Regions from separate parts of the Bifidobacterium sp. MSTE12 genome, predicted to be linked through region 1. Evidence: riboswitches for the same ligand, from Rfam matches in the RefSeq annotation. Region 1 holds a riboswitch; each other region holds the start of a gene.
What was found. A riboswitch is a leader RNA that binds a small molecule or an ion and turns the genes downstream of it on or off. The one in region 1 is predicted to bind thiamine pyrophosphate.
Positions count from the first base shown of each region.

Region 2: another riboswitch for thiamine pyrophosphate. It lies ahead of tenA (thiaminase II); the one in region 1 lies ahead of HMPREF1494_RS09130 (hydroxyethylthiazole kinase).
Region 3: another riboswitch for thiamine pyrophosphate. It lies ahead of HMPREF1494_RS07270 (ECF transporter S component); the one in region 1 lies ahead of HMPREF1494_RS09130 (hydroxyethylthiazole kinase).
Region 4: another riboswitch for thiamine pyrophosphate. It lies ahead of HMPREF1494_RS04870 (TenA family protein); the one in region 1 lies ahead of HMPREF1494_RS09130 (hydroxyethylthiazole kinase).

Region 1 is NZ_AZYA01000037.1:83,681-91,796, reverse strand. It holds gene thiC (phosphomethylpyrimidine synthase ThiC) at 1-2,022, opposite strand, end outside; gene HMPREF1494_RS09130 (hydroxyethylthiazole kinase) at 2,194-3,102, opposite strand; TPP riboswitch at 3,094-3,206, opposite strand; partial or broken gene HMPREF1494_RS11920 (aldo/keto reductase) at 3,250-3,324, shown strand; gene HMPREF1494_RS09120 (glycine--tRNA ligase) at 3,557-5,032, shown strand; gene dusB (tRNA dihydrouridine synthase DusB) at 5,042-6,271, shown strand; gene ftsZ (cell division protein FtsZ) at 6,420-7,664, shown strand; gene HMPREF1494_RS09105 (cell division protein SepF) at 7,695-8,116, shown strand, end outside.
Region 2 is NZ_AZYA01000034.1:133,088-141,203, reverse strand. It holds gene HMPREF1494_RS07220 (energy-coupling factor transporter ATPase) at 1-381, shown strand, start outside; gene HMPREF1494_RS07215 (metal-dependent hydrolase family protein) at 424-1,782, shown strand; gene HMPREF1494_RS07210 (YhbY family RNA-binding protein) at 1,889-2,194, shown strand; gene tenA (thiaminase II) at 2,335-3,087, opposite strand; TPP riboswitch at 3,088-3,193, opposite strand; gene HMPREF1494_RS07200 (DEAD/DEAH box helicase) at 3,272-7,132, opposite strand; gene HMPREF1494_RS07195 (aminopeptidase C) at 7,155-8,116, opposite strand, start outside.
Region 3 is NZ_AZYA01000034.1:155,531-163,646, forward strand. It holds gene ligA (NAD-dependent DNA ligase LigA) at 1-1,679, shown strand, start outside; gene HMPREF1494_RS07265 (Mrp/NBP35 family ATP-binding protein) at 1,765-2,889, shown strand; TPP riboswitch at 2,925-3,030, shown strand; gene HMPREF1494_RS07270 (ECF transporter S component) at 3,058-3,669, shown strand; gene HMPREF1494_RS07275 (ABC transporter ATP-binding protein) at 3,774-5,267, shown strand; gene HMPREF1494_RS07280 (energy-coupling factor transporter transmembrane component T family protein) at 5,264-6,088, shown strand; gene HMPREF1494_RS07285 (TIGR00730 family Rossman fold protein) at 6,167-6,706, shown strand; gene HMPREF1494_RS07290 (hypothetical protein) at 7,067-7,672, shown strand; gene HMPREF1494_RS11595 (hypothetical protein) at 7,860-8,021, shown strand.
Region 4 is NZ_AZYA01000017.1:84,697-92,812, reverse strand. It holds gene HMPREF1494_RS04880 (LacI family DNA-binding transcriptional regulator) at 1-537, opposite strand, end outside; gene HMPREF1494_RS04875 (TetR/AcrR family transcriptional regulator) at 719-1,510, shown strand; gene HMPREF1494_RS04870 (TenA family protein) at 1,665-2,366, opposite strand; TPP riboswitch at 2,428-2,530, opposite strand; gene HMPREF1494_RS04865 (4-hydroxybutyrate dehydrogenase) at 2,750-3,889, opposite strand; gene gabT (4-aminobutyrate--2-oxoglutarate transaminase) at 4,012-5,346, opposite strand; gene HMPREF1494_RS04855 (PucR family transcriptional regulator) at 5,495-7,129, shown strand; gene HMPREF1494_RS04850 (ROK family protein) at 7,163-8,074, opposite strand.

The sequences.
Region 1 (8,116 bases):
GCCTTCGATCATCACCTGCACGTCATGCTCCCATGCTCGCTGGGTGAGCTCGCCCAAGGTCATGAGCTCCGCGAACTGCGCCGCGTCGTTGGCATCCGCCAATGAGCCGGGCCGCAGGCCGTCGCCCAGAGAGAACGCCACGTCGTACTTGGCGAAGATCTCGCACAGCTCATCGAAATGCGTATACAGGAAGCTTTCCTGATGATGTTGCAGACACCATTCGGCCATGATCGATCCGCCCCGCGAGACGATGCCCGTCATGCGGTTGGCGGTCATCGGCACGAACCGCAACAGCACGCCGGCGTGGATGGTCATGTAGTCCACGCCCTGCTCGCACTGTTCGATCACGGTGTCGCGGAACAGCTCCCAGCTGAGTTTGGAGGCGTCGTCCTCCACCTTTTCAAGCGCTTGGTACATCGGGACCGTGCCGATCGGCACGGGGGAGTTCCTGAGGATCCATTCGCGGGTGGTGTGGATGTCGTTGCCGGTGGAAAGATCCATCACGGTGTCGGCTCCCCACTTGGTGGCCCATGTGAGTTTCTCCACCTCCTCGTCGATGGAGGAGGTCACTGCGGAATTGCCCATGTTGGCGTTGAGCTTGGTAAGGAATCTCGAGCCGATGATCATCGGCTCGGCCTCGGGATGGTTGATGTTGCACGGCATGACCGCGCGACCTGCGGCCAGTTCGGAACGTACCAGCTCCACGTCGCAGTGCTCGCGTTCGGCAACATAACGCATCTCCGGTGTGATGATGTCGTGACGCGCATACCACATCTGGGTGATCGGATGGTCCTTCGCCTTAAGCGGCTTATGCTGGCGGCCACGCCATTCCTTGGATGCCTTGCCGCGTTTGATGGCGCGTTTGCCGTCATCCTCGAGATTGCGCCGACGGCCCTCGTACTCCTCGACGTCCCCGCGATCGCGGATCCAGTCGAGACGTAGCGGCGCCAGTCCTTCCTTCGGGTCGCACTTGGGACCTTCGGTGTTGTAATCCTTGAACGGCGCGTTCGGGCCTACGCCCGGAGTGTCGGACAACTTGATTTCGGTATATGGCACTTCAAGGTCGTAGGAGCCGAATCGGTTTTCGAAATGCACTGGCGTGGTTTTGCGGACATGCGCCTTGTCGCGCTGCTTGGAGCCGCGGGCGGCGATGTCTACGCGCTGCTGCTTGGCCAGTTTGGAAGAGGCCTTCGCTTCCTTGGCGTTCGTGAACTTCCCGTTGTTGCTCTCCGTCATCTGCGTATCGGTGGTCGTTGCCGTATCCGCCGACTGCACTCGCGGCGCGAAGCCATGCTTCGTTTCCCCGCGTACGGCCTTCCAACGGGTCACCATCTCACGGGTGGCCGCCTCCGGATCGTCCGCACCGGCGATCGCCGACACCACGAACCAGCCGGCCGCCTTCGAACGGGCCAGCATCTCCATGTCATCGGCCGTGACGCCGCCGCCGACCACGACCGGAAAATCGCTCGCCGTGCAGATGGTGTTGATCTGATCCTCGTCGAGCGTATTCCCGGAACCGTCATTGCCGCCTACGGAAGCCTCCGGCTTGGTGGTGGAGACATGCAGCGGTCCGGCGCCGATATAGTCGATGCAGCCATTCGGCAGCTCGTTGATAAGCCTCACCAAGCTTTCGGTCTCGGCGGACAGGCCCACGATGGCTTCCTCGCCAAGCAGCGCGCGGGCTTCACGCGGTTCCATGTCGGTCTGCCCGATATGCACGCCGTCGACCTTGATGCCCTTGTTACGGGCCTGCCAGACCACATCCACACGGTCGTCGATCACGAAGGCCACGGCATCGGACTTGCCGTTGTCTTCGATGATCTGCGCGATGTCCTGTGCCATGAGCGTCAGATCCTTGGCGTCCGTATTCTTGGCACGCAGCTGGATGAAGGTTGCGCCCCCACGCAACGCGTCATCGACCACGTCCGTGATGGGACGGCCCTTGCAGTCCTGCGGGCCGACCACGAAGTACGCGCTCATGTCGAAACAGTCGCGCATCGACGCGTATGGATAATCATTCATTGTTGGTTCCCCCTTGTTTGTGGTAAGTAATCCAGAAGTCTTGTGATGATGTGATGTCAGAACTACCGGTCTGTGCCGCCGTACGTACACGATTTTGCTGTCATCGCACGTTGTCATGCATGATGGCCGGGCATCGAAGGAACGATGCATGCGTGACGTGCGGTGGAATCGTCAGTCCTCGATGATTTCGGAAGCGGCCACCTGCTCGGCGGTCACATTCCACAGGGCATCGAGCAGTGCGACCTGGAAGGATCCCGGTCCATTGGATTCCTGCTCGGCGATTTCGGATGCGCGATTGTAGAGCAACGATGCGGAAATGGCTGCGACCAGCGGTTCGGAGACCGCCAGATACGTTGCGGTCACGCCGCCCAACGAGCAGCCGGCGCCGGTGATCTTCGTCATCATCGCGCTGCCGCCGGGCAGTCGGAAGGTATGCTCGCCGTCGGTCACCAGATCGACGGCGCCGGATACGGCGACGGCACCCTTGCCTGAAGGCGAGTGCTTCGCCAGGTGACGCGCCATGCGCTGGGCGGCCTCGATCGCGGCGTCCACCTCGTCGACGGCCTCCACGCCTGCCGGACGGGTGCCGGAAGTAACGGAGTCGGACGTGGCGAGTCCCCACATCGCGTCGAGTGCGATGATTTCACTGGCGTTGCCGCGCACGATGGTCGGCGGATACATGCGGAAGGATTCGAGAATCGCGGTGCGCGTCTTGCCGATGCCGGCGGCAACCGGGTCAAGCACCCAGGTCTTGCCGTTCTTGTGCAGCTCGTAGGCGATCTGAGGCAGCGCTTCCTTGTAGAACGGCAGGAGCGTGCCCACATTGATGTAGTTCGGTCCTGCGATTTCGGCGGTGTCGACGATGTCATCCGGCAGGAAGCTCATGGCCGCGGTGCCGCCCGCCGCAAGCTGGGCATTGGCTACGAGGTTGATGGTGACGAAATTGGTAAACGACTGCGCCAGCGGCGTTTGCTCACGTACATCGTTGACGGCCTGCGCGATCCGTTCGCGCAGTGCATCTCCGCATAGTGTATCGATAGAGGTGCTATATGAGGTATCGATATATGAGTTGTCACTCATGACGCTGCTCCCTACGTTGGTCCTAACCAACAGGTTCAAAGGGTCAGGCTTGCCGCCTTTCTCAGCTTTCGACCATTCGCCGAAAAGCTCCCCTGCATGTACAAAGTGCTTTTAACCTATACGAGGGTGTTGACAGTGTTGTGCCGCTTCTTCCATCACGACACCCCCGAGGCGGTCGACCGCTTCGTCGGCTACGTCAAAGCGCGTGCGGGCCGCGAGTGAATCGCGGTGAGCATGCTGCGAAAACAAGGCATTCGGGTCAACCGAAATCCTTGCCATTGACCATATGATTGAAGGCATCGCCAACATATGGTTTCATGCGTGTGACGTATGGTCGGGGGAGATCATTCTGCGGTACGGATTCCAGTTAGACAGCCCCGTCTGCTGTCAGTGCATGCCGGTAGGCTGTGCGCTTGTAAAAAGACCCCAAACCGTTCAAACCAGAAGGTGCATTGTGGCTGTATCCAAACTCGATGAAGTCGTATCCCTCGCGAAGCGTCGCGGCTTTGTGTTCCCCGCCGGTGAAATCTACGGCGGAACCCGTTCCGCATGGGATTACGGTCCGCTTGGCGTCGCGCTGAAGGACAATATCAAGCGCGAATGGTGGCGTTCCATGGTCGTCACCCGAGGTGACGTGGTGGGCGTCGACACGTCCATCATCCTCCCGCCGGCCGTGTGGGTGGCTTCCGGCCACGTGTCCGTGTTCAACGACCCGCTGATCGAATGCCTCAACTGCCACAAGCGCCATCGTGCCGACAAGCTTGAGGAGTCCTATGCCGAAAAGCATGGCGACAAGCTGCCGGAGAACGGCCTGAAGGACATCGTGTGCCCGGACTGCGGCACCCGCGGCAACTGGACCGAACCGCGTGACTTCAACATGATGCTGCGCACCCATCTCGGCCCGGTCGAGGACGAGAACTCGCTGCACTACCTGCGTCCGGAAACCGCGCAGGGCATCTTCGTGGACTTCAAGAACGTGATGACTTCCTCGCGTTCCAAGCCGCCGTTCGGCATCGCCAACATGGGCAAGTCCTTCCGTAACGAGATCACCCCGGGCAATTTCATCTTCCGCACCCGTGAGTTCGAGCAGATGGAAATGGAGTTCTTCGTGGCTCCGGGCACTGATGAGGAATGGCACCAGTACTGGATCGATGCCCGCACCCAGTGGTACATCGACCTTGGCGTCAAGCCGGAGAACCTGCGTCACTACGAACATCCGAAGGAGAAGCTGGCCCACTATTCGAAGCGCACCGTCGACATCGAATACAAGTTCGGCTTCCAAGGCTCCGATTGGGGCGAGCTCGAAGGCGTGGCCAACCGTACCGACTTCGATCTGTCCGCCCATGCCAAGCATTCCGGTGAGGATCTGAGCTACTTCAACCAGGCTACCGGCGAGAAGTATGTGCCGTACGTCATCGAGCCGGCCGCCGGCCTGACCCGTTCCCTCATGGCCTTCCTCGTGGACGCCTACGATGTCGACGAGGCGCCGAACACCAAGGGCGGCGTCGACAAGCGCACCGTGCTCCGTCTTGACCCGCGTCTGGCCCCGGTCAAGGCCGCCGTACTGCCGTTGAGCAAGAAGCCGGAATTGCAGTCCGTGGCCCAGAACCTGGCCGCTGACCTGCGTCAGCACGACTGGATGATCGACTACGACGAGGCCGGTGCCATCGGCCGTCGTTACCGCCGTGAGGACGAGATCGGCACCCCGCTATGCGTGACCGTCGACTTCGACACCCTCGACGATCAGGCCGTCACCATTCGTGAACGTGACACCATGCAGCAGGAGCGTGTGGCCCTCGACAAGGTGGCTGATTACGTGGCCGCCCGCATCGGCGAGAAGCACGTCCGTTACCCGCAGGTGCCGGTCGAGATGGGCGGCGAGGCATGGCCCGAGTCCGTCAAGATCGCCGAAGCCGGTGGTCTGTACTAAAGCATTCGTATGCCCGATAGCATTGTGACAGCCTACGAGGAATCCGACGTGCTCGATCCGCGTACCGACGCGGCACGGCCGTCGGTTCCTCCCGTTATCAGACCCGTCGATCTGGGGCCCGTGCATGTCGCCACTCCGGTCGTGCTTTCGCCGATGGCGGGAGTCACCAACTGGCCGTTCCGTGTGATTTGCGAAAGCTACGGTCCGGACGGTCTATATGTGGCCGAGATGATCACCGCGCGTGCATTGGTGGCCCGTAATCCCAAGGCACTGCGGCTGTGCCGTTTCGCTCCCGGCGAGAAAATCCGTTCGCTGCAGCTCTACGGCGTGAATCCGGCGATCGTGGAACAGGCGGCGAAGATCGTTATCGACGAGAACATGGCCGATCATGTCGATCTCAATTTCGGTTGCCCCGTACCCAAGGTGACGCGGCGCGGCGGCGGATCGGCACTGCCTTGGAAGACGGATCTGTTCCGTGAGATCATCCAGCGCGTGGTCAAGGTCTGCGATGCGGCGAATGTGCCGGTGACGGCCAAGATCCGTGTCGGCATCGACCATGAGCACGAGACGTTCCTTGAGGCCGGTCATATCGCGCAGGAGGAAGGTTGCAAGGCCGTGACCCTGCATGCGCGCACCACCGCCGAATACTATGGCGGGCATTCCGATTGGAGCCGTATCGGCGAGTTGGTCGGGGCATTGGACATTCCGGTATTCGGCAACGGTGATGTCTGGGGCGCCAACGATGCATTGGCCATGGTATCCGAGACCGGTTGTGCGGGAGTTGCCATCGGCCGCGGCTGTCAGGGGCGTCCATGGCTGTTCGCGGATATCAAGAATGCATTCGCCGGCAGCGACGAACGCATCGACCCAGCTTTGGGGGACGTTTGTACGGTGATCGAGCGTCACGCCCAGTTGCTGACGGAGTTCTATGATGGCGACGAGCGGATGGCCGTTCATGATCTGAGAAAACATGTCGCGTGGTATCTCAAGGGGTTCCCGGTGGGTGGTTCCACGCGTCGTGCGTTCATGGAATGTGAAAACCTTGAGGATGTTCGCCGAGAGATTGGAAAACTTGATCCTGACATTCGGTTCCCCGAGCGGGTGGTAGACAAACCGAGGGGGCGCGTGCGCTTTGCCAAGAAGGTCCATCTGCCTTACGGATGGTTGGAATCCCGCGAAACAACGCATGCCGAGCGGCAGGCGCTGTTCGGGGACGATCCGATGGATGCGAGCTACTGAACGGCGGATTCCGTCCGGACCTTGGAACGAATGGGAAACGTCGGTGAGATAAAAAAGTCGGCGAAACGCCGGTACACGCCCGGAAAAGTGCGCGTAATATCAGTCCGTCTGCGATAGAGTTATGCGTAAACGTGAGTGACAGGAGACAATGGTGAGCGAGATTGCCCAGACTGACAATTTCAACGACAAGACCAACATCAAGGTCGTCGGTGTCGGTGGAGCCGGCGGTAATGCCGTCAATCGCATGATTGCCGAAGGTCTGCAGAGCGTTGAGTTCATCGCGATCAATACCGATGCAAAGGATCTGCTGCGTTCCGACGCGGACGTCAAGATCTCTTTGAACGATGCCTCGAGCCGTGGCCTCGGCGCAGGAGCCGACCCGGAGAAGGGCGCCAAGGCCGCCCAGGATCATCAGTCCGATATCGAGGAGTCGCTCAAGGGCGCCGACATGGTGTTCGTGACCTGCGGCGAAGGTGGCGGCACCGGTACCGGCGCCAGCCCGATTGTCGCACGTGCCGCGCACCAGCAGGGTGCCTTGACCATCGCCGTGGTGACTCGACCGTTCAGCTTCGAAGGACCTCAGCGTGCGGCTTCCGCTGCTCTAGGCATCGAGAATCTGCGCAAGGAGGTCGATGCGCTGATCGTGATTCCCAACGATCGACTGCTTGAGCTGTCCGACCGCACGATCGGCATCGTCGACGCCTTCAAGACCGCCGACACCGCACTCCTGGCAGGTGTGCAGGGCATCACCGATCTGATCACCGCCAACTCTTACATTCATGTCGACTTCAACGATGTCAACGCCATTCTGCGCGGTGCCGGCACGGCGCTGTTCGGCATCGGTTCCGCACGGGGCGAGGACCGCGCCACCCAGGCCGCCGAAATCGCCATCAGCTCGCCGTTGCTGGAAGAGAGCATCGAGGGTGCTCATGGCGCGCTCATCAACATCGCGGGCCCGACCGACATCAAACTGCAGGAAGCTGCGGCAGCCACCGAATTGGTACGCAAAGCCATCCATCCGGAAGCCCAGATCATCTGGGGTCTGTCCCTGGACGACGCCTATGGCGACGAGGTGCGCATTACCGTTATCGCGGCGGGCTTCGACGCCAACTCCAAAAAGACAGAGCCGGCCGTCGCCGAGGACAAGCCGCAACCGCAGGCATCTGCCACGGTGCCGGTTTCCGCGTTGAGCGTAGGTGCTCCCCAGCAGCAGCCGCAGGTGCAACCTCAGCCGGTGCAAACTCCGGCGGCACCGCAGGTGCAGCCGCTATCGAGCTATATTCCATCCACCCCGGAACCGGGTGCCCCCCAGTCGTTCGACCAGACCACCGAACATGAAGTGGTCTCCCCGAACGATCCGGGTGATCTCGATATTCCGGATTTCCTGCGCTAGACTTGACGCGTACAGGCGAAAGGAACATTCATGGCAGGATTCATGAAGAGTGCGATGTCCTATCTGGGCATGTCCGACGTGGCTGAGGATGACGATGACTTCACCGACGAAGCCGACGGCACCGAAACCTCATTCGACTCCGACCACTCGGTGACACCCCTGGCTTCGACACCTACCACGTCTTCTGCCTCCGCAGCTTCGTCTCGTGAGCAAAGCAATCCGTTTCAGGGGGGTCGTGTGAGCCGTATTACGACGATTCATCCGAAGTCCTATGAAGACGCTCAGCTGGTTGGCCGTGCCATCCGTGACGGCATTCCGGTGGTGCTGAACCTGACCGGTGTGGCCGAGTCCGTGGCCTACCGCATCGTGGACTTTTCGGCAGGTGTGGTGTTCGGGGTGCGCGGTTCCATCGAACGTGTCACTCCGCGTGTGTTCCTGCTGAGCCCGGCCCA
Region 2 (8,116 bases), on a different contig from region 1:
TCGTTACTGTCGCCTTGGAAGCGTTTCGGTATGCATACGCAGGAGACTGCGCTCGTCATGAGCCTGGCTCTACGCTTCCTGCCGACGCTCGGCACCGAGGCGAAATCCATTGTCGACGCTCAGGCGGCGCGTGGCGGCGTCATAGAGACCGGTTCGCCCGCACAACGCATCAAGGCGATGACGGCCATCATCATACCGGTGTTCGCGGGCACGATCCGGCACGCCGACAATCTGAGTCTCGCTCTTGATGCACGCTGCTATGAGGAAGGCGTGGAACGCACTCACTGGCGCGTCATGCGCGTCACCGCACGTGACATCGCTGCGGCCGCCGCAGTCATCGCCTATCTTGCGGCGTTGATCGCCTTGCCGGCGTTATGCTAGTGATTGTTCCGTCTGCGGTATCGCGACGATTAAGGAGCAGTGATGACGATGAAGTCAGGAATATCGAAGATTATCGAGCCGTTCGCCCTGGCTCACGTACGTCTGATTGTTGGAGATGCCAAGGGAACCGTATTGCCCGATATGACGGTTCTGGTCGGTGCGCATGGCCGGATCGAACGGGTCTCGCCAAGCTTCGACACCCCCGTTCCGGACGAATACCATTATCTTGACGGTACCGGAAAATATGCGATGCCAGGCCTGATTAACGCGCATACGCACCTGTTCTCGCAAGGACGCCCGTTGAATCCGAAGATGGCCACGCCGAAAGGCCAGCGCATCATCGCGGCCATGGTGCATTCGCCGTTCGGCAGACCATATGTCAACGCCATGGCGAAGGCGAGCATACGTACGCTGCTGGAGTCGGGCGTCACTACGATCCGTACGCTGGGCGATATCGGTTATGAGGCCGTGACGTTGCGCGATGAGATCGCCGCAAACGAAATGGTAGGCCCTCGTGTTCTGGCATCGGGACCGTTGCTGGCGATTCCTGACGGCCATGGCGCTCCCCTGATCGCGTTGGAAAGCGAAACCCCGCAAGAGGCACGTCTGCATACGCGCATGAACATCGAACATGGCGTCAATGCCATCAAGATCGCCGCAACCGGTGGCGTCACCGACTCCCAGGTGCTCGGAGAGGCCGGTTCCCCTCAGATGACCATCGAACAGATGCGCGCCATCTGCGACGAGGCCCACAACGCAGGCATCATCGTCGCCGCGCATGCGCAAGGCGCGGAGGGGGTTCGCAGAGCGTTGCAGGCTGGCGTGGATACCATCGAACATGGCAGCCGCCTTGATGATGAACTGATCGAACTGTTCACGCACAATCCGAATGCGTTGCGCGGCCATTCCGCACTGGTGCCGACGCTTTCCGCAGGATTCCCGCTGTGCGCATTCGGCCGCGACGTAACCGGCATCACCGAGATTCAGGCCGAGAATTCGAAACTCGTGGTCGACGGCATGATCGCCGGCGCCCGGGCCGCACATGACGTGGGCATTCCGGTCGGCGTCGGCACCGACACCGCCATGACTTTCGTAACGCAATACAATACGTGGCGCGAACTGGCGCTACTGGTGAAATTCGCCGGATTCACACCGGCCGAGGCCATCCATGCGGCCACCGCCGTGAATGCACGGATTCTCAACGTGTGCGCATCCACCGGTTCATTGGAGGATGGCAAGGTCTCCGACATGGTGGTGCTGGATGCCAATCCGCTGGAGTCTCTCGCCGCACTTGCCCGTCCGGCGCTGGTGATCGCCGCCGGTCATCCCGTATGGCATCCGCATGCCAAGCGGTTCGATGACATCGACCGCCTGCTTGATGAGGCGATGGAACGTACATGATATGCAGGGTTTTACCGACCTCACGCTATGGTAGAGCGAGCGTTATCGAAAGACTTTGATGCCGCGGACAGCACGCGGAAAGTTACCCAGAGAAAGCGAAACATATATGGCACTTACCAAAAAGCAGATCAAGCAGTTGCGAGGCATGGCCAACAAGCTCAACCCGATCGTTCAGGTCGGCAAGAATGATTTGAGCGAGAACGCCATCAAGCAGGCGGATGACATCATCGAACGACGCGAGCTCATCAAGGGCTCCGTGCTCGACGGTTCCGGTCTGACCGCAAAGGAGGCCGGCGAAGGCTTGGCCGAGCAGCTCGATGCGGAGCTTGTGCAGGTGATCGGCAACCGGTTCGTGATCTACCGCCGTTCCCAACGCGATGACGTGGAGCATATCCGGCTCGTTCGCGAGTAAGCGACTTCTCCTGATGGAGATCCGCGGGAAGGAAACTCCCGAGAAGACAAAGGTGGGTTGGCATCCGGGAATGGATGCCAACCCACCTTTGCAATGAAAACAAACAATCGAAAGTCAGCGGGCCCTGCACCGCAGCGGCGTCAGCGCCCCCGATCCCATTCGGGCTTCCACGTGTACTGCATGTCGTAGGCGCTGGACCAGAACATGTACTCGTTTTCGACACCGGTTACGAAAATGTCGATTAGTTCCCGTTTGCGTTTTTCGGACAGCCCTTCGGCCAACCGTTCGATATGTTCGATCAACCATGCGGAGCCTTCCCAGAACTCCTCGGTCTTATACATGTCGACCCAGCTCTTGTAAGGGTTGGCGTCCAGCGTGTCCGCGAATTCACGGGCGAGACGCTGGCCATAGTCGGCATATACCCACGCACACGGCAGCACGGCCACAAGAATGTCGACCAATTCCTTGCCATAGGCGATGGAAAGAATGTTCGACGTGTATGCGCGTGCGAATGCGGATTGCCGCACGCCGGCCATCTCCTCCTCACTCACGCCGTAGCCGGCCATATACTTGCGATGCACGTTGGTCTCCACGTTGAAGATCGCGCTTTGCACGCCGACCATGAACTGCATGACCTCGGTATCGTCGGTCTTGGTCAGGGCCAACGCGTGCACCTTGGCGTAATCGGAGAGATAGCGGTAATCCTGCAGCAAATAGAAGGCGAACTTCTCACGTTGCAGCGTACCCTCGCCAAGCTCACGCAGGAATGGCTGACGGTAGCCTTGCTCCCATACCAGATCGGCCGCCTCGCGCATGCGCTGCGCGAATGGGGGAAGATTGTCGAGCCGAACACCGCGTGCCGGATCATATGGTTTGTTGATTGCAGACATCATATCGCTCAAAGATATGCCTCCCTACGCTGGTATTAACCATCAGGTTCAAAGGGTCAGGCCTTACGCCTATCTCAACCCGGTTGTACGGGTTCCCCTGCATTACGCCGTTCATTATGGCAATACCGGCAGACACCCCATCTCGCTCCCGTGACGTGCCGCCGAACGCGGAACGTCGCCTCCTATGTCAGCTCAGCAGATCAAGCAGATCGTCCTTGGTGAGCGAGCCGACGCCGCCCGAAGCGCCACCGTCGGTGAATTGCCGTGCCAGCCGGCTCTTGTCCCGCTGTAACTTCAGCATGCGCTCCTCAATGGTGTCTTTCGCCACAATCCGGTACACGTTCACGTCCTGTGTCTGCCCGATGCGGTGTGCGCGGTCAGTGGCTTGGTTCTGCGCAGCCTCATTCCACCAAGGATCGGCATGAATCACCACGGATGCACCGACCAAGTTCAGGCCGGTATTGCCGGCTTTGAGCGAGATCAGGAACACAGGCGCATCATCGCCATTGAACTCATCCACCAACTCCACGCGCTTCCTCTTCGGCGTCTCACCGGTAATCACATGGAACGCAACGCCGTGTTCGGCGAGTCGCACGCCAATCAGGTCAAGGAACGACGTGAACTGCGAGAAGATGAGCACCTTCTTGCCCTCATCCATGCAGTTGGCCACCAAATCGTCGATGGCTTCAAGCTTGGCCGAGCCGTTTTTCGCGTCCGCATACACCAACCGAGGATCGCAGCAAAGCTCGCGCAGCAACGTGAATTCCGCAAGAATGCGAACCCTGCTCGTGTTGAAATCGGCATCCCGTGTTTTGGTGAGTGCGGCGCGCAGCCGCTGTTCGTGCGCCGCATACAGTTTGCGTTGCTCCCCCGCCAGCTTCACGGTCACGACGTTCTCGAACTTGTCGGGCAGATCGGTAAGCACGTCCTTTTTCAACCGTCGTTTGATGAACAGGCCGACCAACGCCCGCAACTTGTCAGCCATGACGGACTGTTCCGGACCGGGCGCCAGAATCGGCTGCTCGTACCGTTCGCGAAATCGCGTATAAGTGCCCAGCAGCCCCGGCATAAGAAAATCGAAGATGCTCCACAGTTCGCTCAGACGGTTCTCGATTGGCGTGCCGGTCAATGCGAAGCGATGCGCGGCGTTCACCTGCTTGACCACTTTCGCTACCTTGGTGGCGTGGTTCTTGATGTATTGCGCCTCGTCGAGCACCATGCATGCGAACCTGCAGCCGGCGTATTCGTCGATATCGCGACGCAACAAATCGTAGGATGTAATGAGTATGTCCGGACCGTCCTCGCTTTCGGAGGATGCCTCGGAAACGGAGGATGACGAGGACTCCGATTTCGCCATTGCCCGTAGCCGCCGCAGCACGTTGCGGCGTTCCGTCTTGGTGCCAGCCACGACCTCCACGGTAAGATCGGCAGTGAATTTCTCGCATTCCGCGGCCCAGTTGTAGACGAGCGATGCCGGGCAGACGATGAGCGTCGGGCCATTCCCCTTACGTGCCTCGACAAGGGCAAGCAGTTGCACGGATTTGCCCAGGCCCATCTCATCGGCGAGAATGCCACCGAATCCCTTGTCCCATAATGTGGAAAGCCAACGGAATCCCTCCGCCTGATATGGCCGCAGCACGTTGCGCAACGCTTGCGGTACCTCATAGCGACTCGGATCGATGATCTTCACATCGTTGACATACGAGGTGAAGGATGCGTTTTTGCGTTCATCCGGCACCTGTGCGTCCAGTAGAAACGCCTGATAGCCCGGAATGGCGATGGTTCCGCCGTCAAGTTGCGTTCCGGTCAGGTCAAGATCCGAGGCAATACGATCGAGTTCACCCAAATCGGCATCCCGCAGATCCACGAAGGTGCCGTCGTGCAGCCGATGGTAGCGACGTCTGCGCCGATAACTGTCAAGCAGTGCACCGACCTCGTTCATCGGTACTTCGTCGGCGATCGGCGAAATCTCGACAAGGTTCGATTCGACCGACAACCCGACCTTGACGCTCGGCTTCGACGGAGACATCAAGCCGTCGAAGGCGGCAGTGGAGAACACCTGACCCATCGATTTGAGAATCTCCACACCTTCGGTGATCAGCAGCAGAATGGCGTCTTCATCCTCTTCCCTGACACGCGCCGGATTGGTAGCGCTCCATGTCGGAAACAGCTGACGCGCCACTTGCACAGCGAGCGTCTCACATTCCTGATCGCGCTTGACCAGCGAAGCCTTGGATGTGGAATCGGGGTTGACGACGCCACGCAACTCCTTGGCTGCGGGGACCAGCTGAAATACGAAGTCCCCATATCGTGCCACGACTTCACAGGTCACTCCGTACAGGTCACGGTCCAGATAATATTCAATCCGGCATTCCGCACCGATCGCATAGGCGACTTCCTGCGGCACATGCAAGCCGATGCCGGCGTCGGCGAGCGCGGGAAGTATGGTGCGTGCGAACATGGGCCAGTCCTCTTCGGCGATGAATACGCCGTCCGGATCGCCTACGCATAGTGAGGAGAGCGGGCCGAATGCCGGTTCCATTGCGGCGGAGCAACGGTAGAGTGCGGTATCTGCGTAGCCATTGGTCTGGGCGCAGATCATATAACGGCTGTGTTGGCCCGTTACCGTGCCCATGATCACCTTGTCGGCGATGATGCGTATGCCGCGATCTTCACCGTGACGTTCGTACGATACGTTGAAGCCGAACGCCGGATTTCCTTCGATGATGTTGAGTTCGCCGGCATGGCTCAGTCCGGAGGCGACCATGATGGACGTGGGCTTGTGTTGCGCCAGCCCGGCGATGTCGTCAGTCTCCATGGCATGCGTGTTCTCCGATGCCTCTCCGTTTGGGAGGGGTAATGGCAATGCGTCATGCAGGTCGAGCAGGTCACAGACCTCCCAATCGGTGAGGAGCAGGTCTCTTTGCACGGTTACGGCATCACCGTAGGAGTATCGGTTTTGCATCTGTGAGATGGCACGTGTAGCGAGTACTCGGTTGAGCGATGTCAGGACGCTTTGCGAGAACTGGTCGAGCATATCCGGCGTATGGGTGAAGGCCAGCTTACGCCCATATGATTCATAGGCTCCCGTTCGCATGTTGGATACGAATCTCGAGATGTTTTTCAGAACGTACGAGGTGTTGTCGTGGCCGATGCGCAGGCTCAGCGACCAGGTCGTTCCTTCGGTGAGCGTGATCGTCGGTTCAAGATGCACGCTGCCCGGCAGCACGATGGCCGGGCCGTCGTTGTGGGAGCCGCCCGCTTTGCCATGGTGGTCGGGCGCCAGCCATCCTTGTTCTTCGCCCAATCGCTGTTTCGCATTGGCGATGCGTTTAAGCAGGCTGAGCTGGGAGTCCTTGTTCGACGTATGTCGTTCGGCATCGATTCGCCTCATGTAGTCGGCGATGTATCGTGGGGTGGCATTGCCCGGCTGGTAGCCGTGGAAACGTTCCGGGGTTTGCACGAACAGCATGATCATTGCGGCGAGGTGCTTGCACATGCCGGTATAGCGGAATCCGGTTCCGGCGGAACGTCCGTCGGTGCTTCGACGGGATCTCCGGCCGAAGCCGTGTGGGCTTTGGTAGGCGTTGGCATCATCGTTGCCCTCATCCACGTGACCGAATGCGGGTTCCCTGCCAAAATCGTCGTAATCGTCGTAATCGGCATCCTCGTAATCGTAGATTTCGTCGTCATCGGAGAAACTACGATAGCCGAAGCTGTCGCGGTATCCTCTGTCGTGAGCGGAATCGGCGCCTGCGAAGGCAGGGCAGCTGCAGTAGCGTGCGAGCAGTAGCTGGTCGCCCATATCGACGGTGGCTTGCACCGTATAGTTGCTGGAAGGCGAAGTGGTGCCACGTACGGAGGCGCTCAGTGTGATACGGTCCGCTTCGGGGTCGTTCAGACAGTACAGATCCCGCATCTTGGCGCGCCATTGGTTGGTGATGCCGCGGGCACGCTGAAGCACCGCCGTGTTGCATTCGCTATGCAGTTCGTCGGAAAGCCACGTGAGTTTGCCTGGCACTTTTCGCCTTTCGCCTCGCTCTGCCATTATGTTGTCGACGGTGCTGCCGTTATCTGGAGCGCTTGGTCAGCGGCTCCCATGGGTCAAGTTCCACCGGCTCCGCGGTAAGCAGCGAACGGGTGGCTTCATCGAGGTATTCCTTGCAGATGATGATCTCAGTCACATAGCGGTCGAACCATGCGTCGGACGCCACGTAGTATCCGTCGTCGCCGTTGTCTTTGCCCCAGCTGTTTTCGACCTTCCAACGGTTCGGTCTGCCGTCGCCGTCAAGGTTCACGCCGGTGAAGGTCATGGCGTGGTTGCTCGGAGAATCGCCGTATTCAAGGCCTTGCGCCTTATCGAAGGTGAATTCGGTGCCGAACAGTTGGTCCACGCGCACACTGTCGCGGTCGAAGTATCCCGCGGAACGCAGGGAAAACTGCATGCAGTCGCAGGCGAACCAGATCGGATGCCCGGCGCTGATCTGATCGATGGCCGCCTTCTTGAACGCGTCGAGCGGCACGTTGATGAATTCCATGTCACCCGCCTCAGCGACGTTCGCGGTGAAACGGATGCGGTAGCGCGTATTGAATGGGCGGGATTCCATCGGAACGTTGCATAGGGTGACCAAGTCGTTCACGTCGAGCGGCACGTACTTCCTATAGAATTCGATCGGAGTGATGCCGAATTCGCGAATCTGCCTGCGCTCGTCCTTGCCGGATTTCGGTTTGTCAGCCTTCTTGTCGGAACCTATCCCGTCGGAACCGGCGTCCTTCTTATCGTCGTCACTGGTGCGCACCAGAAAATCGAATGTCTCCGGCGGCTCGCCCAACGCAATCGCGCACATGCGGTATACGGTCGACATGTCCTCGTTTTTCAGCGTACGAAGCTCGTCGATCGGCGTACCGGCCGCATGCCTATCACGCAGATCGGCCGCGAACTCACGTAGCTTGGAGTTGAGATACTGTTTGAAGGCATCGGAATCCTTGGAATTCGCGGACTCCGGGTATGCGCTCTTCGGAACGAGCCCGT
Region 3 (8,116 bases), on a different contig from region 1:
CGTCGTTCACCGACATTCTTGACATGATCGACTACTACGGCGAACATCGCGGCGATATCGAACACGCGCTCGACGGCATCGTCGTGAAGGTCGACGATCTTGGATTGCAGCGCGCGCTCGGTGCCACCTCACGTGCGCCGCGCTGGGCCATCGCCTACAAATACCCGCCGGAAGAGGTCAACACCGATCTGCTCGACATCACCGTGCAGGTCGGCCGAACCGGCCGCGTAACCCCGGTCGCCATCCTGAAGCCCGTATATGTGGCCGGTTCCACCGTGTCACGTACCACGTTGCATAATCCTTTCGAAGTGGAGCGCAAGGGCGTGCTCATTGGCGACACCGTGGTGGTACGCAAGGCCGGTGACGTGATCCCCGAGCTCGTGGGCCCGGTGCTCGAGCGCCGCAAGGGGCGGGAGGAGAGTCTGCACGCGTTCGTCATGCCAACGCACTGCCCGAGCTGCGGTGCCGAACTGGCTCCGGCCAAAAAGGGCGACAAGGACATTCGCTGCCCGAATGTGGAATCATGCCCTGCGCAGTTGACCGAGCGCATCATCAACTTGGCTTCCCGCAAGGCGTTCGATATCGAACATTTGGGCGATCAATCGGCGATCGCGCTGACCAATCCGGAGGAGGACCGCCCCGATTCCGTTGACACGTATGCGCCGGAGATCACTGAAATACTCGTCCAACCCGGCGAAGAGCCCGAACCCTACGAGCCGGTTGCCGGACTGCGGTTGCCGGATGCGCAGACGCCGGTGCTCTCCAGCGAGGCGGGCCTGTTCTCACTGACCGCCGCCGATCTGAAGGATGTGCGCGTATGGCGCGAGGCACCGATCATCGAAATCCATGAAACCGTCGACGTCAATACAGGCAAGACCAAGAAGACGCGCAAGCGTGTGGGAGGATCCGGACTGTGGCATCAGGTGCCTGCATTCTGGACCGCTCCGACCTCGGCCAGGAAACTCTCCGCCAAGAAACTTGCCGAACTGGAGGTGAACGGCGCCGCCGTTTCGGAATACCCAGAGTACAATGTGCCGGCCGACGCCGTAGTGATCCGTGAGGATACCAAGGTGTCGCGCACCGGCGTGACCAGCGTGCAGCCGGTGTACGTTCGCCCTGCTGAGAATACGCGCAAGATGCTCGACGAAATGGAAAAGGCGAGGCACGTGGATTTATGGCGTGTGCTCGTGGCACTGTCGATCCGCCGCCTCGGTCCGCCGACCGCGCGCACCATCGCCACGGCCTTTGGCTCACTCGACGCAATCGAACACGCGAGCGTCGAGGAACTTTCGGCAATCGACGGTATCGGACCGGAAATCGCCGAATCCGTGGTCACATGGTTCACTGCCGCACACGAACCAGGCAACTGGCGTGGCACGGTGTTGGATGCGTGGAAGACCGCCGGCGTGGGTGTGGTGGCCGAAACCAACGATCTGCCGCAGACCTTGGCAGGCAAAACGGTGGTGGTCACCGGGTCATTGGTCGATTTCTCCCGCGACTCCGCCAAAGAAGCCATTATCTCCCATGGCGGAAAGGCGGCCGGCTCGGTCAGCAGGAAAACCGACTGGGTGGTGGTCGGAGAGAACGCCGGATCCAAAGCCGCAAAAGCCGAGGAATTGGGCATTCCCATGCTCAATGAGGACCAGTTCAAACAACTGCTGAGCAGCGGTACGGTGTGATGCAGTTCTCGTGAGCAAAACCTACGAAGCTCTGGCATGCCGCATGCATGACCGCTAGGCTGGTACGCGGCAACAAGGAGGAACCATGACAGACGAGCGCATGATCGAAGCGCAAATCTACGAACGTCTCAGCAAGGTGATCGACCCGGAATTGGGTCGTTCCGTAACCGACTTGGGCATGATCGCTTCCATCGACGCGACGCCGGTCACAGGGGAGGACAACACATACGACGTGACCGTCGCCGTCGAACTCACCGTGGAAGGTTGTCCGCTTTCGCAGACCATCACGAATCAGATCAATGGTGCAGTGGCCTCATATCCGGATGCCACGTTGCAGCCTCATATCGAGGTCGGTTCCATGAGCCATGACAAGCTCACCCAACTGGTGGCTGGTCTCAAGGCGGAACGCAAACAGAACCCGTTCAACAAGCCAGGCATCAAGACCCGTATCTTCGCTATCGCATCGGGCAAAGGAGGCGTCGGCAAATCGTCGGTCACCGCCAACCTTGCCGCGACCTTTGCCGCATTGGGCTACGACACCGCGGCCATCGACGCCGACATCTACGGCTTCTCGCTGCCGCGATTGTTCGGCGTGCATACGCAACCCACCAACCTCAACGGCATGCTTATGCCGGTGACCGCCTGGGGCGTGAAGATGATCTCCATCGGCATGTTCGCCGGAGCCGACCGTGCGATTCTCTGGCGTGGCCCACGCTTGCAGCGTTCACTGGAACAATTCCTGTCGGACGTGTGGTGGGGGGAGCCCGACGTGCTGCTGCTCGACTTGGCGCCAGGCACCGGAGACATGGCGATTTCCGTGGCGCAAGCCCTGCCGAACGCCGAACTCGTGGTAGTCACCACTCCGCAGCCATCCGCCTCCGACATTGCGGTTCGCTCCGGTCTGGTGGCGCTGCAGGTGCCGATGAAGGTGCGGGGCGTGGTCGAAAACATGAGCTATTTCGAGCATAAGGGCGAACGGCTGAAGATCTTCGGAGAAGGCGGAGGCGAACGTGTCTCCCTCCAGCTATCCCAGAATCTGGGATACGAGGTGCCATTGCTCGCACAGTTGCCGCTGGAACCTGAACTGCGCGAGACCGGCGAGGCGGGACGTCCTGCGGTGCTGACCGAAGAAGGCGCATTGCGTACCGACGGTCTCGGCGCGACCTTCAGGCAACTCGCGGAATCGCTGATGCGTGTCCCGCTACGGTAAGGCGGTGGCGAAAATCGTGTGCCTTGTGTAGTATCTGTCACAGACACGGGGGCCGTTAAGGCTGAGAGGAAGCGAACGCGCTTCGACCGTATGAACGTATACCGGGTAATGCCGGCGCACGGACGTCTCTCTTTTCCCGTGCCTTGATGGAATAGAAAGGCACAATTCATGACTGGCATTCAGTCTTCCGCAGTAAAGAAGCACTCCAACAAGTGGCGCGTGGTCGATATCGTCGTGGCGGCCATCATCGCCGTCGCGTCCGGCGTGATCTTCTGGGCTTGGGATATCATCTACGCCGTTCCGATCGGCGCTTTCGACAGTCTGACACCTGGCTTGGGCGGTCTGTTCAACTTCATGTGGCTGTTCGCAGGTCCTCTGGCGGCCATCATCGTGCGCAAGCCTGGCGCCGCGTTCTTCGCGGAGACCGTGGCAGCGCTCATCGAGGCGCTCATGGGTAATCCGTTCGGCATCGGAGGCTCCCTGATCATAGGCATGTTCCAAGGTCTCGGTGCGGAAATCGGCTTCGCCGTGTTCGCCTACAAGAAGTGGAACATTGCCTCCGTCACCCTGGCCGGCGCGCTGACCGGCCTGTTCAACGGCGGCTATGATTGGCTCACCCATTCCGGCTGGACCGTGTTGCAGGGTAGCACGTTCACCATCTGCTGCGTGATTTCCGGCGCGGTGATGGGAGGTGCCTTCATGTGGGTGGTGCAGTTCGCTTTGGCGAAGACCGGCGTGCTTGACCGCTTCGAATCCGGACGTATGCAGGAACTGGTCTGAGCGCCGTCGCGCTCAAGACGGGCGAGGGTTTGCGACGTACATGCCGCGTACGCCGCAAACCCTCTTCATATGGTCGGGGATACCGCGGATTGGAGAACCTATAGATGACGACGGATGAAGTCGGAACCGTGGTCGCAGCCGGTGTGAAGGCGGTTGACTGGGGATGGAGACATGCTTCGCGTAAGGATTTCGCGTTGCGACATGTCGATTTTGAAATCAAGCCGGGGGAGCGCGTACTGCTGCTTGGCGCATCCGGTGCCGGCAAAAGTACGTTGATGGCTGGATTGGCCGGCGTGCTCGGCGGCGATGATGAGGGCGAACAGGAAGGCAGCCTGCTGATCGACGGCATCGATTCACGTACGGCACGCGGCAGGAGCGGCCTGGTGATGCAGGATCCGGACGCCCAGACGATTCTTGAACGTGCAGGTGACGATACCGCTTTCGGCTGCGAGAATCTCGGCCTCGGACGAGACACCATCTGGAAGCGGGTGCGTGAGGCCCTTGACATCGTGGGCCTGGACTACATGCGCACGGATCATTCCACACGTCGGCTGTCCGGCGGCCAGCGTCAGCGGTTGGCATTGGCTGGCGTGCTTGCCATGCATCCCGGACTGCTGTTGCTCGACGAACCGACTGCGAACCTGGATCCGGAAGGCGTGCAGGAGGTGCATGACGCGGTCAGACAGGTGCTTGAGCGCGGCCATGAGACGATGGTGGTGGTGGAGCACCATATCGATGTGTGGCTTGACCTTGTGGACCGTGTGATCGTACTGGGCAGGCCGAATGATGATTCGTATGAGGGCGGCGTCATTGCGGATGGCTCGCCTGCAGAGGTGTTCAACGCCATGGGCGATGTCCTCGCCGAAGGCGGGGCGTGGGTGCCGGGACGTGACATCGCAAGCTATGCTCCGACTCAAACCGGGCATGATCGTGATGTGGTGCTGTATACCGATGATTTGAGTTTCGGTCGCAGCTTTCCTTTGGGAAAGCACATCGATGTGCGTTTCCATGCGGGGGAGGTCACCGCGCTTACCGGCAGGAACGGCGTGGGCAAGTCCACCTTGGCCCTGACCTTGGCCGGTCTGCTCAAGCCGATTGCCGGCCATGTGCGCGTGGCTGATTCCATGATGCCCGCGCATCGTGAGAATGATCCGTTCACATGGAAAAGCCGCGATCTGCTTGGGCGTATTGGCATGGTGTTCCAGGAGCCGGAGCATCAGTTCGTGGCATCCAGCGTACGGGATGAAGTGGCGATCGGGCCGAAATCCATGGGCAAATCCGATGAGGAGGCCTATGCCATCGCCGACGAGATGCTGGAACGCATGAATCTCAAACGGTTCGCACCGGCCAATCCGTTCACGTTGTCGGGGGGTGAGAAGAGGCGGCTTTCGGTGGCGTCCATGCTGGCGGCGGCGCCGAAGGTGATCATCATGGACGAACCGACGTTCGGACAGGATTTCACCACATGGATGGAAATGGTACGTCTTATCGCCGGTGCGCGTGACGCGGGTTCCGCGGTCATCATGGTCACGCATGACGAGCCCTTGGTCAAAGCGTTGGATGCGCGCCGCATCGTGGTAAGTGAGGAGGGACGATGATGGAAACCATTGGCGTTGTGGCCCATGAGGAACGTCATGATGAGCCGCAGGCGACGTCGCCGTCATGGTTCATCGCGAAACTGAATCCGGTCAGTCGTTTCATCGGAGCCATTCTGCTATGCGTGCCGATGTTCCTATCATTGGACGTCGTCTCCGCCTCTGCGGCACTGCTGATCGACCTCATGCTGCTGTGGATCGGTGGCGTGAATCCATTGACGGTACTGCGGAAAACCTGGATGGTATGGATTGCCGCGGTAGGAAGTTTCGTTTCCGTGACCCTGTATGGCACCGCTTCCGGGGCGACGCTGTTCACATTCGGTCTTATGGCGGTGTCGGAAGGCTCGTTGTATGCGGGTGCTGCGACGTTCCTGCGTGTCGCCGCCATCGCGGTGCCCGGCGTGATTTTCGCGCTTGGGCTCGATCCGACCGATCTGGCGGATGGTCTGGTGCAGATTCTGCATTTGCCGTCGAGATTCGTGTACGGCGGTCTGGCCGGCATGCGCATGGTTACATTGTTGCAGGATGACTGGCGTGCGTTGGGTCTGTCCCGCCGTTCGCGAGGTCTGGGCGACGGAAGCGCCATCAGACGCGTGTTCCTGCAGGCCTTTAGCCTGCTGGTCGTGTCGATTCGTCGCGGAACCAAGCTTGCCACCGCCATGGAGGCACGTGGATTCGGCGGCGACGTTCCGCGCAGTCAGGCGCGTACGTCGCGCTTGCATGGGGTCGACTGGCTGTTCTATCTGATCTGCATGGCGATACCGACCGCGGCGTTGCTGCTCGCATACCGTACCGGATACTGGCATTGGTCCTTCCGTAATTGATGCCGAAACGGTTTGGTCGGCCCGCATGGAAGACACCCCTTCTTGTAGACTGGTCGGCGGACGGAAAGCGAGACATGCATGAACATTACGGTGTACCTGGGGGCACACGAAGGCAATGACCCTGCGTTCAAGGAAGCCGTCGTGGAACTGGCGACGTGGATATCCGAAAGCGGCAACAGGCTGGTTTACGGCGGTTCCGATGAGGGGCTGATGGGTGTGCTCGCCGATACGGTCATGGCGACCGGTGGCGAAGTGACCGGCATCGAGGCGCAGATGTTCGTGGACCGAGGCGTTGAACATAACGGTCTCACCGAATTGCATGTCGTATCGAATATCACGGAACGTCGCACCAAGATGATCGAACTTGGCGACGTGTTCATCGCCTTTCCCGGCGGCACCGGTACGCTTGAGGAGGTTAGCGAGGTCGTTTCGAAGATCTGCCTCAACCAACTGACCCAACCTTGCATCTTCTACAATCTCAATGGTTTCTATGACGATATGAAGTCGCTGCTCGATCGCATGATCACTGCAGGATTCTCCACTCCCGAACGTCAGCGCGGCATCTATTTCGCCGATGATCTCAAGGAAATCCGGCGCATCATCGAGGAGCGTCCATAAGTCGATGCCGATGGCATGAGGAATGCCGCGGCGCATGACATGCAGCCGTCCCGCCATTAGGTGGGGCGGCTGTTTTGCTAATCACGGAGAAATGCAGAAAGCACGATTTAAACCGATTCTTACGGGAAGAATTACTTCTAATATTGGGATATGGCTGTAAAATGTTTTGCGCAGAATCCTGTTTTGTATGACGAATGGCCTAGGCTGTAGGTATATGAAACCGTAAGAAAGGATAATCCGACATGCGGGGAAGACCCACTGAGGAGGAGCTGAGAATAATACGGAAGGAGTACCGTCGCTGGGTGGAACGAGACGAGCGCATGTCATGCATGGCTCTCCGCTGCTATATGGAACGTCTTGATGCTGAACGTCGCACGCGAATTACGATGGGTTGACCTGAGCCTGGATCATTGGGATGACATCGCCCCCATGCGATGCGCCATTCCGGTGGAAAGAGGGTCAGGGGCAATGGCGACAGCCATCAAGGTCGGCGATCGGTTCCTTCAACCGTGGGAGTACGAGGTCGAATGCATGATCTCGGCGCTTCCATATACGGTGAGCGGCGAGAAGGACCGAGTCCGGCTTTCCATGCGCATGGTGGATTGGAAAACGGATGAGGTGACGTCCGTTTGCTGGATTCGTCTCGTGGATGGCGGTACGTGGTTCAATGACAGGGGACACTACCATATTTCGGCACTCGCCCGCTCGGTGGACTGCAGGGGAATCCGAATGGGGTTTTTCGCATTGCGTGATGCGCTGATATGTATCAAGAGTAACGCCTTGCGGAACAAGCGTAGTCCGTTGGTGACGGCGTATTCCGACTATCGCGACGAACGAACAGTCGAATTGTTCCGCAAAATGGGCTTCACCACCGAGTACGAGGCCGGTCTGTATGCCGGCAAATACCGTCTCTTCACCATCAATCTTGACGACAGTCCGATTCCGGACGACCTTGAGGATTTGTGACGGCGCACTGCCCGTTATGCTTGGCGTGTGTCGGTGCCTCTCGAATCCGGAACTGATCGGTACGAATCCAGATGGTGAAACTGATCGTCATGGCGCGCGACGAGGGTTCCGCGGTGATCATGGTCACTCACGACGAGGCGTTGGTGAAGGCGCTCGACGCACGAAGCATCAACGTAAGAGGGGGAGAATGACGATGGAGAAACGGTTGGAAACCATCACGGTGGATCGTATCGCGCAAAACATGGCCGGTATGGATCGCCACGAGTTGCGTGCTCATGCTGGGGTAGCGCTTTCCACGGCGTACTTCACCGGTTACCGGCATTGGGCCTTCTCTAACGTGAGTCAGTAGCCGGCGCGGGCGATCCGTCATCAAGCCGGTCCTTTCCGACTGATTCGAGGCAATCGCAAATCAGCAGGGAAGGACCGGCTTTTTGTGCGCCCGGG
Region 4 (8,116 bases), on a different contig from region 1:
TACATGACGATGCCCGGCCTTCATCAGTTTTTGTACCGCCATCTCCCCCATCTGCTCGAAATCCAAATCCACCGCATAGACTCCATCCAAATCGTCAGGGCATCCAATCGATGCGACTGGCACCCGGGATGTCTTCGCCGCGCGGGCACGCGGGTCGCTCATCGCAACATCCAACAGCAGTACTCCATCCACCAAACCGGAGTCGGACATGCGCACCAACTCCTCGTTCTCATCCTCACCCATCAGCAACAACACGTCATAGCCATAATGGCGCAGGCGACGGGCCACCCCGAAAAAGAACGGCGACCAATCGCCATATGCCGTCTCGTCACTCATCGGAGAACTCAGCGCGACGAGCCGCGTTCTTTCCCCACGCAGCATGCGGGCACCGGCATTGGGAAAATAGTTCAGCTCGCGGGCGGCCTGCATCACCTTGATCTTGGTTTCATTCCGCACTGAACGCTTGCCACTCATCACATACGAAACCGTACTGATGGAGACCCCCGCGCGCACCGCAACATCTTTGATTCCCGCCATCAACACCCCTTATCACGAGATGGTCATCATCCATGATGCCGTAAGCATACTGTCCTACAAAATTTGTAGTCTTGTCTTGCGTAGATTTTCAAGTATTTCGACGGATTTCGGATATAATCAAAAGAATTGACGAATGCGTCATCCGGCAATCTTCGCGCCATTTTGCAAAGGAGGAGGGGCAATGAGCGTTGCAGCGTGGTCTCAGTTTTTGGAAGCCCAATCCGGCTCTGGCCCGGACACCTCCAGCACCAGCATCACCGCACGTGACACCACGTCAAAGAAAACCTTTGAAAAACGCAAGCGCATGAGTCAGGAAGAGCGGCATCTGCAGATTCTGCAGGCCGCAGCCAAGATCATCGCCATCAAAGGGTTCTGGGGTATGTCGCTGCAGGATATCTCAGACGAGCTCGGCATCACCGAAGCCGCACTCTACCACTACATCTCCTCGAAAGACGATCTGCTCAACATGGTGCTTTCCGAAGGCTATGACACTCCGGATGCAGATGAATACAATGCCGTGACCGCTGCGGTGATCGACGCTGACGGACATCGCGTCTACTATTATCCCCGATATTGCCTGAACATCGTTCGCTATAACCTGCAGCGTCCGGAAATGGTGCAACTCTATTCCGTACTCAACGGTGAGGCGCTCAGCCCGGAACACCCGGCACACAGCTTCTTCATCGGCCGCCATATGCGCAACTGGGAAATGATCTGCTCCATGAATTGGATACTGCCGGAGTACGTCGACGAGGAGCGCTTCTACGACCTGTACACGCTTGCCATGAGCGCGATGGACGGTCTGCAGTACCGCTGGCTGGGCGACGATTCAATGAACCTGCTTGAGCAGTGGATTTCGATTTCCGACATCATCTTCCCGCCGAGCGAATGGGCCGGATACACCGATCCGAGCGAATACGAGAGCGCCAGCGCAGGTTGCCTGCTACCGAAGACGCTTTCGGCACGGCAGTAGGCAACCTGCATATTCGGGCTGTTCACAGTCAACTTCCACATGGGGCCACCAGCCCGATGGCCCCACAGCAGTCCGGATGGATTCCGCGCATATCAGAACACGTTGCATCTCATATACGCTACCCACTGAAACCGATACGGGATGTCCCGCAGAATCAGTCCTGTGGGTAGGAATCGTCGAAGAAGCGGCGTTCCAGATGCACGATGGTGCGGAATACCTCGGCTTCCGGACCGTCGATGGAGCAGTATTCGTTGACCAGCGCGATGAGATCGCCGACCCATTTGCGGAAATGCGCGCCTTCGTGCAGGTCGACCCATCCCTTGTGTGCCGGGACCTGTTGCACGACCCCGGCGTCGACCGTGCGCTTGGCCCATGCGAGATACAGCCATTCCATGCAGCAGATCGCGGTGATCAGTTCCGGCCAGCTCTTATCGGACAACGTATCGAGGTACGCACCGTAATCTCTGTTCGCCTGGGTCTGTTCGGTGTCGTCATACTCCTGCTGGCTGACGTGGTAGGCCTCGAGGAAATGCTGGAAATACGTGGCCTCGTTGTCCGCGAACCATTGCGACTGGGCGGCGAGCATGTCCTTGGTTTCCTGACGCGGAGCCAACTTGATGAGCCGGGCCATCATGCCGTTGTTGTAGAACTTGAAATCCTGAATCAAATATGATTTCAATATCTCTTCCGGCAGGGTGTCATCCAACAGCTCGTTGACGAAACGCGAGTTGATGGCTTCTCGCCAATCCTCGGTATTCAGCATGTACATCCGGTCGGCGACGGAGTCCGACTCCGCGCCCAACCAAGCGTAGTCGCCGCGCGCCGGCTCCAGCGCTTCGGGTACGTGAATGGTCATGATTTTCCTTTCCTTAGTGATGCCGCCGACGGATGCACCGCCTACGACATGCATAAAGGCACGGGAAACAAGAGAGACGTCCGTGCGCCGGCATTACCCGGTATACGTTCAAACGGTCGAAGCGGATGCTTCCTCTCAGCCTTGCGGCCCCCGTGTCTGTGCCCGATAATACACGGGCATATGCGCCCTTATGCCGGAATTTCACATACCGGCCAGCAGAATCCCATTGCGATCATGTGAACGGGAATGATCAACCTTACGTTGAAAACCGAGGTGGTGCCATCCCCGGTACCCCCAGTAGGGAGCCCAAGAAAACGGCACCACCTCGAAATCAATCCGCCTCTGTACACGCTACGGACATATCACGCCGCAACCCAAGAAAATCAGTACAGCTCCTTGAAGATCTTGAGCACGCGATCGTAATCGAGCGGCACGAAGCAGTTCTTCATGAGTCGCTCCTGCGTCTTGATCACGCGATCGGCGAATTCCGGCAGATCCTGTTCGGTCACGCCGTACTCGTGCAGCGCCTTCTTCGGCAGCAGCTTGTTGATGAGCGTCTCCAGCTCGTCGTACACGTCGGCCACGTCGCAGCCGAGAATGTCGGCGATGAACTGGTTCATCTTGAGGATCTCGCCTTCCGGCTTGATCTCCATATAGTTGCGTAGCACGCCGGTGAACATGGCGTAGTTGGATTCGCCGTGGGGCACATGATATTTTCCGCCCAGCTGATAGCTCAGCGCATGCACGGCAGCGCACCCGCCGGTATCGAAGCTGATGCCCGCATAGTCGGAGGCGATCAGGAAGTCGCGCATCAGTTCGTTGCGCTTGGCGCGGCGCTCCGGCGAACCGGCGGGACCGGCTTCGGCAACGGCCTTATAGCCGGAGATGATCATCTTCATGGCCTCATAGCCGAACATGCGCGTGTATGGCGTGGAGTTCGGCGAAAGCGTGGATTCCACGGAGTGCACGAGCGCGTCGAGCGAGCTGGTGGCGAACACGTGATCGGGCAGTCCGTAGAGCAGCTCCGGCACGAGCACGGCATCGTCGGCGAACATCTCAGGGCCTGCGATTCCGGCCTTGCAACCTAGGCGCGTACGATTGATGGCCGCGATTTCGGTGACCTCCGAACCGGTGCCGCAAGTGGTCGGCACGAGCACGAGGCGTACGGAGCGCTTGAAGTCGGGCAGATGGTCGATTACGTCGTCGATGGAGGCACCGCCGGCCACCGCCACGACCTTCGACATGTCCATGACGGCACCGCCGCCGACTGCCACGATGCGGTCATAGTCGAATTTGCCCGCATCCGCGATGAATTCGTCGATCATCACATCGGTCGGCTCCTGCGCGCCGTACTTGTCGACAAGAATCACGTTCGCACCGTTTGCATACGGTTCCAGGAACTGCTTGTAGATCACTTCGATGCTGACCAGCAGGTCCTTCGGTCCGAGTTCGAACGATGCGAAGAATTCCTTGACCGTATCGTAGGTGTAGATGTTGTCGGGTCCGACCGTCAACAGTTTCATGATGCGTCCTTTCCAAAACGTTGGCTGCAACCGCGCCCATTCCGGCGATTGCAGCCAACTCTATGCCTGTTTGCTTGAGGGTTCGTTATCGGCGATTTCGTTCGCCCGCAACGATTGCGTACTTACTTGGCGCTTTCCTCGACGATGATCTCCTTGAGTACCGCCAGCGCTTCGTTCAGCTCGTCATCGGTGATGACCAGCGGCGGCAGCAAGCGGATTACGTTGCCGTTGATGCCGCAGGTCAGCATGATCAGACCTTCTTGGATGGTGCGCTTGGCGATGCGGCCGACCAGCTCCTTATTCGGCTCCATGGTGCCCGGCTTGACGAATTCGACACCGATCATGGCGCCGCGGCCGCGTACTTCGGCCACCGCCGGCACTTCGTCGACCAGCGGACCGAGTACGGATTCGACGACCTCACCGATATGTGCGGCCTTTGCCGGCAGATCCTGCTCCTCCATAATGCCGATTGCAGCGAGCGCAGCGGCACAGGAGACCGGGTTGCCACCGTAGGTGCCGCCGATGCCGCCAGGCTGCACGGCGTCCATGATTTCGGCGCGACCGGTCACGGCCGCAATCGGCATGCCGCCGCCGAGTGCCTTGGCGGTGGTGATCAGGTCAGGAACGACGCCGTCGTACTCGCAGGCGAACCATTTGCCGGAGCGGCAGAAGCCTGCCTGAATCTCGTCGGAGATGTACAGCACGTCATGCGCGTGAGCCCATTCGGCCAATCCAGACAGGAAGCCTTCGGCCGGCACGATGAAGCCGCCTTCGCCCTGAATCGGTTCGGCGATCACGGCGGCCACGTTGGCGGAACCGACCAGCAGCTCGATCTTGGCGGCGGCGGCCTTCGCGGCGGCCGCACCGTCCGCACCGAAGTCGTCGCGCAACGGATAGGAGAACGGTACGCGGAAGACGTCGGGAGCGAACGCACCGAAGCCCTGCTTGTACGGCATGGACTTGGTGGTCATGGCCATGGTCAGGTTGGTACGGCCGTGGAACGCATTCTCCATCACTACGATGGCGGAGCGGCCGGTGTACTTGCGGGCGATCTTGATGGCGTTCTCAACGGCTTCGGCGCCGGAGTTGACCAGTACGCTCTTCTTGGCAAAATCGCCCGGAGTGTGTTCGTCGAGCTTCTTGCACACCTCGATGTAGTTGGCGTACGGGGTGGTGGCGAAGTTGGTGTGGGTGAGCTTAGCCACTTCCTCCTGCACGGCCGCGACGACTTCCGGCGCGCAGTTGCCGACACCGGTCACGGCGATGCCGGAGGCAAGGTCGATGAAGCGGTTGCCGTCCACGTCGGTGATGGTGGAGCCGCTTGCGGTCTCGGCGAACACCGGCATGCCCTGGCCGACGCCGGCGCTGACATAGCGGGTATGTTCGGCCTTAAGGGCTTCGGACTTCGGGCCCGGAATGGCGGTGACGATCTTGCGTGCTACCTGTGGGACTGACATGATGGCTTCCTTTCGATCCGTTCCTCATCACTGTTGGTTGTCACGTTAGAAAGTTTGCCCATAATTTGTTATAGACGAGTTGTCGAAAATATCGTCAAAATATAGACGAATCCGTTATGATTCGCTGTCGGCCGGCTAATCTGAAGCCATGGCGATTACCGTACGCAATCTGCTTGAGCAACGCTCCCTCAACCTACGACTGGCTGTGGAAGGTTCCGGCGCGACGCTGGACTCCCCCATCTCATGGGTGCAGGTATCCGAATCAGCCGACCCAACCACATATCTGGAGGGCGGCGAGCTGTTACTGACCACTGGTCTGGTAATGCCGGACGGCACGCCCGACGCGGCTCATCGAGAATATGCCTCCCGTCTTGCGGAGATTGGCGCACGTGGAGTCGGATTCGGTTTGGGCATCCAGCATGAACATGTGCCGCAATGGCTCATCTATCAATGCGAAGCGGTCGGCCTGCCCTTGTTTACAGTGCCATTGGCGACACCGTTCATCGCCATCTCCAAAACTATCGCGCGCGGCATCTCCGATGATACGCATCGCAACGTGGAACGAATGTACCGCAATCAGCAACGGCTGCTCCGTAGCGTGCATTCGCTCGATCCGGTGAGCACGATCATCTCGCGTCTGGCCGAACTGATCGGCGGCTGGACCGCACTGCTCAATCCGGCGGGCGGCATCATTGAATCTTCCCATCACACGCTGCCGGTCGACATGGACTCCTTAAGCGACGTGCTCGCGTTCAGCGTACTCGGCGAGGCGAAGTTCACGGTGGCGAAAGGCTACGACATTGCGATTTTTCATGTGGCCTCTCCCAACCGACAGACACTGGGCTATCTGGTCGCGGGTCGTAAAGGCGAGCGCGGCGCCATCGACCATCCGTTGGTGGCGGAAGCCGCTTCACTGTTGTCTTTGGCCGTGAACAGCGAAGCGGCATCCAATCGTGCGCTCACGCACCTGCGCTCCAGCATGACCAGGCTGTGCCTGGAAGGCGAATCGCAGTCGGTGCGTCGTTTCGCGGACGACGTATGGAACGGGCTGCCGGTGCAACCGTTGGCCGTATTGCGCATTATCGGACAGCAGGATGCGTTGGAGGATGCCGGCCGGCTGTTCGAACCGTTCCGACGTACGGTGGCGAAGAACGACAATCGTGTGGTGTTTGGCATTGTGGACGGCGATATGTGGGCGATCGTATCGCAATCGAATGCGGCGATGTGGACGCAGCAGCTGACCCGCACGGGTCGACTGACCGTGGGCCAATCCTCAGGTGCGACCTGGATCGATATGCCCCGTGCGCGACATGAGGCATATCAGGCGGGCGCGGAGGCACTGACCAGCGGCAAGGCGCTGGTACAGTACGGCGACGGCGAGGGCGGTGCGACGCTGGAAGGCGTGGTGGAGCCGTCGCTGATGCGTGCGTTCGCGGATCTCAAACTCGCGCCGATTGCGAATCTCACGTTCGACCTATCAACCGGACCGCACACCAAGGCGGGAACGGCACGAACGACGGAAGCCGCACCAGCAACGGAATCGTCAAGCGACGAAACGGATTCAGGCACGCAGGTACGTGCCATCGACGTGCTGTGGGCATGGCTGCAAAGCCGCGGCAGGACCGAAGAGGCCGCGCGGATGGCCGGCATGCATCGGCATACGCTGACCAAATATCTGGGAGTCATCGGCAAGGAGCTGGGTGCCGATCTGAACGATCCGGGCACTACCGCGGAACTGTGGTACGCATGCCGGTTCTCACGGTTTGGCGGCACGCTGAAGTGACATTCGGAGCACAACGGCGTTGCACGGCGGCAATCAGCGAATCGGCACTTTCTCCAAGCCATCGACTTCGGTTTCGAAGGCGTAGTAGGCTCCGATCAGGCCGGCGTTGTTGGTGTGGCGGCAACGCTTCACGGACGTGCGGAACGAATCCCATGCTGGAATCTTGTCAAGTGCCGCATTGACCAACGGCAACAGCTGCTGCTCACGGCAGACGCCTCCGCCCAACAGCACGCATTCGGGATCGGCGACCGCGGTAATGTTGAACACGGCAATGGCAAGATAGTCGATCCATTGATCCACGATTTTGCGCACATGCGGGTCATCCAGCTTGTGGAACAACGTCGCCGGCACGATAGACCCGGAAGGCACGTCCAATTCCTCCGCATAGCTTTCGGCCAGCACGATGGTGGACAGATAGTTTTGCAGGGTCTGAAACCCTCCGTTTTCATAATTCGGAATCATCATACCGAGCTCGCCGGCGCGCCAATCCTTGCCGCGTCGAATCTTGCCGTCAAGGAACAGGGCGCCGCCGACGCCGGAATCGATGGTGATCAGCGCGAAATCATCGAGCTTGACGGCATTGCCACTGAGTTTCTCCGCCATCGCAGCACAATTCGCATCGTTTTCCATCCATGTCGGCACCGGATTATCGAGATATTTCTGCAGCTCTTTGCCGATTTCATGCTTATACAGCATGCCAAGCGCGCCAGCGGTGACGGCCAGCTGCCTGTCGATATCGATGAATCCGGGCATGCTCATGGCGATGCCGTCGAGCGGGAAACGTTGGTTGTTGGCGATGTGCGCGAGTGCCCGATAGAAGGATTCCGCACTGTCCACCGGCGTCGCGATAGTGCCGGGGATGCCCATACGGCCGTCTTCGAAGACCACATAACGGGTGAAGAACGTGCCGATTTCGAATGCCAGGATATGCTTCTTCGCCGTCATTTCGTCATCTAACCCGTCTATGTTCGCCCGATGGTGCTTCTT